2 regions of the Allobosea sp. GW822-FHT05A11 genome follow, and region 2 is predicted to be linked to the other one. Evidence: riboswitches for the same ligand, from Rfam matches in the RefSeq annotation. Region 2 holds a riboswitch; the other holds the start of a gene.
The links. A riboswitch is a leader RNA that binds a small molecule or an ion and turns the genes downstream of it on or off. The one in region 2 is predicted to bind thiamine pyrophosphate.
Positions count from the first base shown of each region.

Region 1: it holds a riboswitch for thiamine pyrophosphate, as region 2 does, so the genes downstream of both, thiO (glycine oxidase ThiO) here and thiC (phosphomethylpyrimidine synthase ThiC) in region 2, are expected to answer to the same signal.

Region 1 covers NZ_JBXAMI010000002.1:767,536-771,720, forward strand. The annotation lists gene AC1RLU_RS08885 (thiamine phosphate synthase) at 1-7, opposite strand, end outside; gene AC1RLU_RS08890 (thiazole synthase) at 22-792, opposite strand; gene thiS (sulfur carrier protein ThiS) at 794-991, opposite strand; gene thiO (glycine oxidase ThiO) at 975-1,970, opposite strand; TPP riboswitch at 2,048-2,149, opposite strand; tRNA gene AC1RLU_RS08905 (tRNA-Ser) at 2,362-2,452, shown strand; gene AC1RLU_RS08910 (Lrp/AsnC family transcriptional regulator) at 2,675-3,133, opposite strand; gene putA (trifunctional transcriptional regulator/proline dehydrogenase/L-glutamate gamma-semialdehyde dehydrogenase) at 3,300-4,185, shown strand, end outside.
Region 2 covers NZ_JBXAMI010000006.1:159,475-163,659, forward strand. The annotation lists gene thiC (phosphomethylpyrimidine synthase ThiC) at 1-1,569, opposite strand, end outside; TPP riboswitch at 1,649-1,753, opposite strand; gene AC1RLU_RS20445 (hypothetical protein) at 1,824-2,021, opposite strand; gene AC1RLU_RS20450 (hypothetical protein) at 2,070-2,342, opposite strand; gene AC1RLU_RS20455 (OmpA family protein) at 2,516-3,598, opposite strand; gene AC1RLU_RS20460 (hypothetical protein) at 3,609-4,163, shown strand.

The DNA.
Region 1 (4,185 bases), on a different contig from region 2:
GCTTCATGCGGGAGCGATCTTTCAGGCCAGGAAGGCTTTGCCCATGACGGGCGTGGAGGGAGCGGCCATGTCGCGCGCCTCGATCGGTTGCGCGGCAAAAGCCTGACGACCGGCGCGGATGGCGAGCGAGAAGGCCTCCGCCATCGCGGCGGGATCGCCCGCCTTGGCGACTGCGGTATTGAGCAGGATGCCGTCATAACCCATCTCCATCGCCTGCGCGGCATGGGACGGCAGGCCGATGCCGGCATCGACGACAAGCGGCACATCCGGGAAATGCTGGCGCAGGCTGCGCAGGCCATAGGGGTTGTTGAGCCCCCTGCCCGACCCGATCGGCGCACCCCATGGCATCAGCACCTCGCAGCCGGCATCGAGCAGGCGCCCGCCGACCACGAGATCCTCGGTCGTGTAGGGAAAAACCTTGAAGCCGTCATCGGCGAGAATGCGCGCGGCCTCGACCAGCGCGATCACGTCCGGCTGGAGCGTGTCGTCCTCGCCGATCACCTCGAGCTTGATCCAGTCGGTACCGAAGACCTCGCGCGCCATCTGCGCCGTGGTCACGGCTTCCTTGACGGTGTGGCAGCCGGCCGTGTTCGGGAGCACCTTGACGCCGAGCTCGCGGATCAGCGCCCAAAAGGCCTGGCCGGCCCCCCCGGAGGATTCCCGCCGCAGCGAAACGGTGACGACCTCGGCGCCCGAACGCTTCACCGCCTCGGCCAGGATCGCGGGCGACGGGTATTGCGCCGTGCCGAGGAACAGCGGGTTCTGCGGCTCGAAGCCATAGAAGGACGCCATCTCAGCCTCCCTGCATCGGCGCGACGATCTCGATGCGGTCGCCTTCGCTTAGGGCCGTTTCGGCGCGCTTGCGGGCCGGCACGAAATCGCCGTTCACCGCGGTCGCGACGATGCGGCCGCCGAAGCCCAGCTCCGCCAGCGCCTCGGCCAGCGTCTTCGCCGCGACGTCCTGCGGGGCGCCATTAAGCAGCAAGGTCATGCAGCATCTCCGGTGTTGCTTGCGGGTTCAGCACGGCATCCGCCGCCATCCGCGCCATGGCGGGGCTGAGCAGGAAGCCGTGGCGATAGAGCCCGTTGACATGGATCACGCGGCCGCGACGCGTCAGCCGCGGCAGGTTGTCGGGAAAGGCTGGGCGGGCATCGGTGCCGATCTCGACCACCTCCGCCTCGCCGAAAGCAGGGTGCAGCGCATAGGCCGCGCCGAGCAGTTCCAGCATGGCGCGAGCGGAGATGCGACGCCGCTCGCCGCTCTCGATCATCGTCGCGCCGACCATGAAGAGCCCGTCCGCGCGCGGGACGATGTAGAGCGGAATGCGCGGATGCAGCAGCCGGACAGGGCGCGACAGGCTGATATCGTCGCTGCGCAGCAGCAGCATCTCGCCTTTTACTCCGCGCAGGCCCGGGAGGACATCACGCGCCGCTAGCCCCCGGCAATCGAGGGCGATATCGGCATCGAGATCGACGGGCTCGACGGCGCTGTTGAAATGGATTGTGCCGCCGTTCGCGAGGAGGCGCTCAGCCAGCGCGGCGATGGCTTCACGCGGATCGAGATGTCCTTCACCCGCAAAGAACAGGCCGCGCGAAAACCGTCCGGCGAGATCGGGCTCGAGCACGGCGATGGCCTCGCCATCGATCTCCTCGAAATGGCTCGTGCGCTGCCCGAAGCGGCGCAATTCCGAACGATCCCGGCTCGGCGCGACCACGAGCGTGCCGTTGCGGACGACCCCACCGGCATGGCGCTCCCACCAGTCGGCCGCCTGCTGGCCGAGCCGGATCACCGGCTCCTCGGCGCTTTCGCCCTCGCACCACGGCGCCAGCATGCCGCCAGCAAACCAGGAACAGGCTTCGGCACCGATGCGCGGACCGCGCTCATGGATGGTGACCTGTGCGCCGCGCGCCAGCAATTCGGTGGCGCAGGCCAGGCCGACGACACCAGCGCCGACCACCGCGACGTTCAGGCTGGAATGAGGGCGTTCTGCCGTCATGCTCTTCCCTGCTCCCGGGAAGGCAGCGGCCTGGGCACGAGCAAAGTGTCTGCGAGCCGAAGACCGTTCCCTTCGCCGGCATTACCCGGATCAGGTACGATGGGTTGGCGCTGACCACGCCTCTCAGCCTCTCGGCACCCCAACGGACAGGCTCAATCTAATGGCTGCCCTGCGGCGGAGCAAGGCGAGCCGGCGCAGGGCTTGGTTGTCAGAGACGCCGCTTTGCGGAGGCCAACTTCTGATGTGCCCTCCCTTCACACGGGAGTGCTCGGTGGCCCACTGAGGAGCATGCACAGGCGAAGCGAAGGAAGTTGCCGACGAGGCTTGTCAAACGGCTCTGCAATCGGGCATAGAGCCTCTCGCCGGAGACGTGGCCGAGAGGCTGAAGGCACTCGTTTGCTAAATGAGCATACCCCACAAGGGTATCGAGGGTTCGAATCCCTCCGTCTCCGCCACTCTTTTTCTGCCCCTCCTTCGTTCGCTTGAACTTGAATTCGCACGCGGTTGCGTCGCACGGGCGCGCGCATTCTCATGCATCGGCGAGCGTCCGATCGGGCCTTGTTCATCGCTGTGGCGATCTCCCAGCCCGGCAGGTGCGCTGGTCGGCGGCTGGATTGGGTCGTCGCGATCAAGCAGGGCCGCCGACCGGCGATGCCGACACCGCAAGCGCGAGGGCCTCACCAGGTTTCCTTGACCGTTTCCATCGCGACATTGGTCGAGGTGTTCGCGACATGGGGCAGGTTCGAGATCTTCTCGCCCAGCACGGCCCGGTAGCGCCGGATATCCGGCGTGCGGATCTTCAGGAGGTAATCGAAGCGGCCCGCGATCATGTGGCACTCCTCGACCTCCCTGATTTTCTTGACCTCCTCGTTGAATTTCGTCAGCGCCTTTTCCGTGGTGTCGGACAGCTTGACCTCGGCGAAGGCGATGTGATCGAGCTTCAGCTTCGCCGGATTGAGCGTCGCCCGGAAGCCTTCGATATAGCCGTCGTCGACAAGCCGGCGGAACCGGATCTGGCACGGCGTCTTGGAGAGGCCGATCCGCGCGCCGAGCTCGGCGATCGAGATCCGGCCATCCTCCCTGAGCACGTCCAAGATCTTGCGATCAAGCGCATCCAAATCGCCTTCGATTGGCATTTCCTTAGGCTTTTTCACTTGCAATCCTCAAATCTGAAGTCTGAACGGACTGCAGGATAACAAAATTTAGACCGCCTGAGAATCGCGCTCATGATAAGCTCCCGCGCAAAGAACGGGAGAGGGTATCGCCCCCGGCCCGTCGCGTTCGAACCCGCCGGGACAAGCCATGAGCCAAGCCACCGCTGCCGCCGCCAACACCGCCTCCAGCCCGGCGCCTTTCGAGGGCTTCGCTCCGCCGATCCGCGAGCAGTCGGCGCTGCGCCAGGCGATCACCGCCGCCTATCGCCGGCCTGAAACGGAGTGCCTTCCGCCCCTGCTGGCGGCTGCGAAGCTGGCGCCAGCGAGCAAGCAGGAGATCGCGCGCACGGGGCGCAAGCTGATCGAGGCGCTGCGGGCCAAGCACAAGGGCACCGGCGTCGAGGGGCTCGTCCAAGAATATTCGCTCTCCAGCCAGGAGGGCGTCGCGCTGATGTGCCTCGCCGAGGCGCTACTGCGCATCCCAGACACCGCGACGCGCGACGCGCTGATCCGCGACAAGATCGCCGATGGCGACTGGAAGTCCCATGTCGGCGGCGGCAAATCGCTCTTCGTCAATGCTGCGACCTGGGGCCTCGTCGTCACCGGCAAGCTGACTTCGACCGTCAATGACCGCAGCCTCGCCGCCGCCCTGACCCGCCTCATCGCTCGCGCGGGCGAGCCGGTGATCCGGCGCGGCGTCGACATGGCGATGCGGATGATGGGCGAGCAGTTCGTCACCGGCGAGACGATCGACGAGGCGCTGAAGCGCGCCCGGCCGCTGGAGGCGCGCGGCTTCCGCTATTCCTACGACATGCTCGGTGAGGCGGCGACCACCGCCGCCGATGCCGCGCGCTACTATCGCGACTACGAGAACGCGATCCACGCTATCGGCCGGGCCGCGAACGGGCGCGGCGTCTTCGAAGGCCCAGGCATCTCGATCAAGCTCTCGGCCCTGCATCCGCGCTATAGCCGCGCGCAGGCTGGCCGCGTCATGAGCGAGCTGCTGCCGCTCGTGCGTGAGCTCGCGCTGATCG
Region 2 (4,185 bases):
GTCGTCCCGGATCTTCGCCGCCGGATGGCCCTTGGCGAGATCGGCGGCATGGGCCGCGATCCGGTAGGTGATGACGCCGGTCTTGACGTCGTCGCGGTTCGGGAGACCCAGATGCTCCTTCGGCGTGACGTAGCAGAGCATGGCGCAACCATACCAGCCGATCATCGCAGCCCCGATGCCCGAGGTGATGTGGTCATAGCCCGGCGCGATGTCGGTGGTCAGCGGTCCAAGCGTATAGAACGGCGCCTCGCCGCATTCGCGCAATTGCTTGTCCATGTTCTCCTTGATCTTGTGCATCGGCACATGGCCGGGGCCCTCGATCATCACCTGGCAGCCCTTGTCCCAGGCGATCTTGGTGAGCTCGCCCAAGGTCTCCAGCTCGGCGAACTGGGCGCGGTCATTGGCATCGGCGATCGAGCCGGGCCGCAGGCCGTCGCCGAGCGAGAACGAAACGTCGTAGCGGCGCATGATCTCGCAGATCTCGTCGAAGCGCTCGTAGAGGAAGCTTTCCTTGTGATGCGCAAGGCACCAGCGCGCCATGATCGAGCCGCCGCGCGAGACGATGCCGGTGACGCGGTTCGCCGTCAGCGGGACGTAAGGCAGGCGCACGCCGGCATGGATGGTGAAATAGTCGACGCCCTGCTCGGCCTGCTCGATCAGCGTGTCCTTGAACACCTCCCAGTCGAGCTTGATCGGATCGCCGCCGACCTTCTCCAGCGCCTGGTAGATCGGCACGGTGCCGATCGGCACCGGCGAATTCCTGAGGATCCAGGAACGGATGTTGTGGATGTTGCGGCCGGTGGAGAGGTCCATCACCGTGTCGGCGCCCCAGCGGATCGCCCAGACCAGCTTCTCGACCTCCTCGGCGGCGCCCGACGTCACAGCCGAGTTGCCGATATTGGCGTTGATCTTGACCAGGAAATTGCGGCCGATCGCCATCGGCTCCAGCTCGGGGTGGTTGATATTCGCGGGGATGATCGCTCGGCCGCGCGCGATCTCGTCGCGGACGAATTCGGGCGTGACGAATTCCGGGACGCTGGCGCCGAAGCTCTCGCCATCGGCATGGCGTTCGCGCGCGCCCTCCAGCATGGCGGCCCGGCCGAGATTCTCGCGATGCGCGACATAGATCATCTCGGGGGTGACGATGCCGGCCTTCGCGAACTCGTATTGCGTCGTCATCTGGCCTGGCTTCGCCTCGAGGATCGGACGCTCAGCCGGACAGGCGGGAACGAGCTGCGCTTCGCTGATATGGCCGTTATCGGCGGCCGTCACAGCGCGTCCGGGCACAGTCTGGAAGCCACGCGCATCGAGCCAGGCGCGGCGCGGCTGATTGAGGCCGGCATTGAGATCGATCTTCGCATCGGTCTCGGTGAAGGGCCCGGACGGATCGTAGAGCCGTACCGGTGGCTCGGCATCCGTCGTCAGCACGACCTCGCGGAAGGGCACGCGCATCTCGGGATGCTCGGGCGCCGCGACATAGATCTTGCGCGAGCCGATGATCGGCCCGGTCGTCACGCTCTGGGGAGCGGTCTTGACGCTGTTCTTCTGGGGTTTTGCGTGGGCATTCATAAGGGGATCTCCTCCTTGGTACAGGTCAGGAGATCCGGCGTCGAAGCGGTTCAAGCGCTGTGATGCGGGTGCAGGCCAAGGCTGCACCGCGTTCCAGTCCCTCCGCCGGTATGACCCGGATCAGGTTCGATGGGTTCAGCTTCGAAAGCCGTCTCAGCCCTTGCGGGCACCCCTCGGAACGCGGACGAGGTTAGGCGCAGCGCCGCCGCTTGGCAACGGGCTGTGCAAAGGTCTGGTCGGATTGGACGGAGGGCTCAGACAGTCAGGTCGACCAGCGTGCCCTGCCCGGCCGGCAGCGCGGCTTGCGTCTGCTCGGCGCTCTGCTGGAGCATGGCGACCAGAGCCTGATCGGCCTGCGCATTCTGCCTGAGCATCTCGACGGACAGCGCCTGCTGGGTCGAGGCGGCCTGCATCGTGACGATGCTCTGGGCAAGGGAAACGGTGTCGCTCATGGCGGGCACCCTAGCCGGGCAACCCTACCAAATCCTCAACCCGGTTGCTCAAGGTGCGATGATCGAGGGCACCGGCTTGGGCATCGGCGGATCGCGCTCGGGCCGGACCTGCGCCTTGTCCTCGCCGGTACCGCGCTTTTCGTCGCGGGGCGCCATAGTGTTGGGCGTCGTCGGACGAGCCGCCTCCCCCGATCGCGGCGCCGGCGGCACGCCGGGAGCCTGCGGTCTGGCCGGAGGCGATACCGTCTGGGCCTGCACCGGCACTGCACCAGGCAGGCTGGCGGCCAGCAATCCAGCCAGAACCGGAACGAACTTTCTCATGGCGGCATCTCCCTTCGGCCTGGACCATTGCTTGTCGCATTTTCTTCACGCGAACCGGTGCCCACCTCGCTTGAAAATGCTCTGTCCTCCGCAAATGAAACAGGCGCAGGGAACGGGTGTTCCCTGCGCCTGCGGAAGAGCGGGGCTGCCTGGAGAGCCGCCCCGCCCGGGTGTCACTGGTTCTGGCCGTTGAGCAGCGGCGTGATGCGCCGGAGCGTGACGCGCCGATTCTCGCGGGAAGCCTCCTGCGTGTTCACCTTCAGATACTGCTCGCCATAGCCCTGGGTCGTCAGGTTTTCCGGCGGGATCTGGAAGTCGCGCGTCAGGATCTCCGCGACCGACTGCGCCCGGCGATCGGAGAGCGAGAGATTGTCGATATCGGCGCCGACAGCGTCGGTGTGGCCTTCGACGAGGAAGACCTCGTTGGGCGAGCGCTGCAGCGCGCGCTTCACCGAATCCGCGATCACCGAAAGGCGGCGCGCCTGATCCTGCCCCACCTGCCAGGAGCCGGTATCGAAATTAATCGTATCGATATCGACGCTGCGCATGCGGGCGCGCAGATCCGGCGAGTAGCGGACCTCGTCCAGCGTGTAGCGGCGCGGAATCGCGGCGATCGGCGGGGCGATGATCGTCTCGTAGATCAGGTCCTCGTCGGCCTGGTCCGCATCGACGATATAGCGCTCGCGCGGGATCGGCAGCGGCGGCGGCGGGAGCACGACGACATCATCGGCAAAGCGCCCCGGACGGTCGCGCAGCGTGTTGTCGATGATGATCACCTCGCGGTTGTCGCGGTCGATGCGCGTGCGGCGGATCAGCCGGCCCTGCTCGTCCGTGACGGTGACGATCCGCGTGCCGTCGGGGCGCTCGAAGATCGTGCGGTTCTCGTCGCCACGGCGTTCGGAGCGGCCCTGCCAGCCGAGATCGCGGAAGCGCTGGTCCTCGTCGCGGCGGATGATGGCGCGGCCGTCATCGTCGCGGATGATGGTGCGGCCGGGCTCACGGATGATGGTGAGGTCGCCCTCGCGCTGCTCCCGCCGCTCGCGACGGATGTCGTCGAAGCGCTCGGCGCCCTGCGTCGCCATGATGCCACCGATGACGCCGGCGCCGAGGCCGATCGCACCGGCCACGCCCGGCGAGATGCCGCCGCGGCGGCCCTCACGCTGGGGCGGCTGGCCGGGGGCTCCGGCCGGCGGCTGGCCCGGAATGGCGCCCGGCTGCGCGGGAGCAGCCGTACCTGGCGCTCCCCCGGAAGGCATACCGGGAGCCGTGCGTCCCGGCTGGACCGGCGCGGCACCGGCGGGCGGCGTCGGGACTGCGGCGCCCGGCTGTGCAGGAGCCGGAGCGCCCGGCGCCCCGGCCGGAGGTGTTCCCGGAGCCGGGCGCGACGGCCGCGTCGGAGCCGTCCCTGCAGGCGGCGTCGGAACGGTCGCATCCGGCTGGACGGGAGCACCGGGCTGCGGCGCCGCGGCCGGCGGGCGCTGCCGGCCCGGCGCAGCCGAAGGCGGAACGGCCGGGCCGCCACGCGGAACCGCAGAGGGCGGCGCGCCGGCGCCGGGCTGGGACGGAACGGCCGGCGCCGTCGCAGGCGGCGTTCCCGGCGGGCGGGGCTGGGTCGGCGCAGCCGAGGGCGGAACCGACGGACCACCTCGCGGAACCGCAGAGGGCGGCGCGCCGGCACCGGGCTGGGACGGAGCGGCCGGCGCCGTCGCAGGCGGCGTTCCCGGCGGGCGGGACTGGGTCGGCGCAGCCGAAGGCGGAACAGCCGGGCCGCCACGCGGAACGGTTGATGGCGATGCGCCGGCCGGCGGCGCGGGCGGCTGAGGCGCGGTACGCGGCGCCGCGG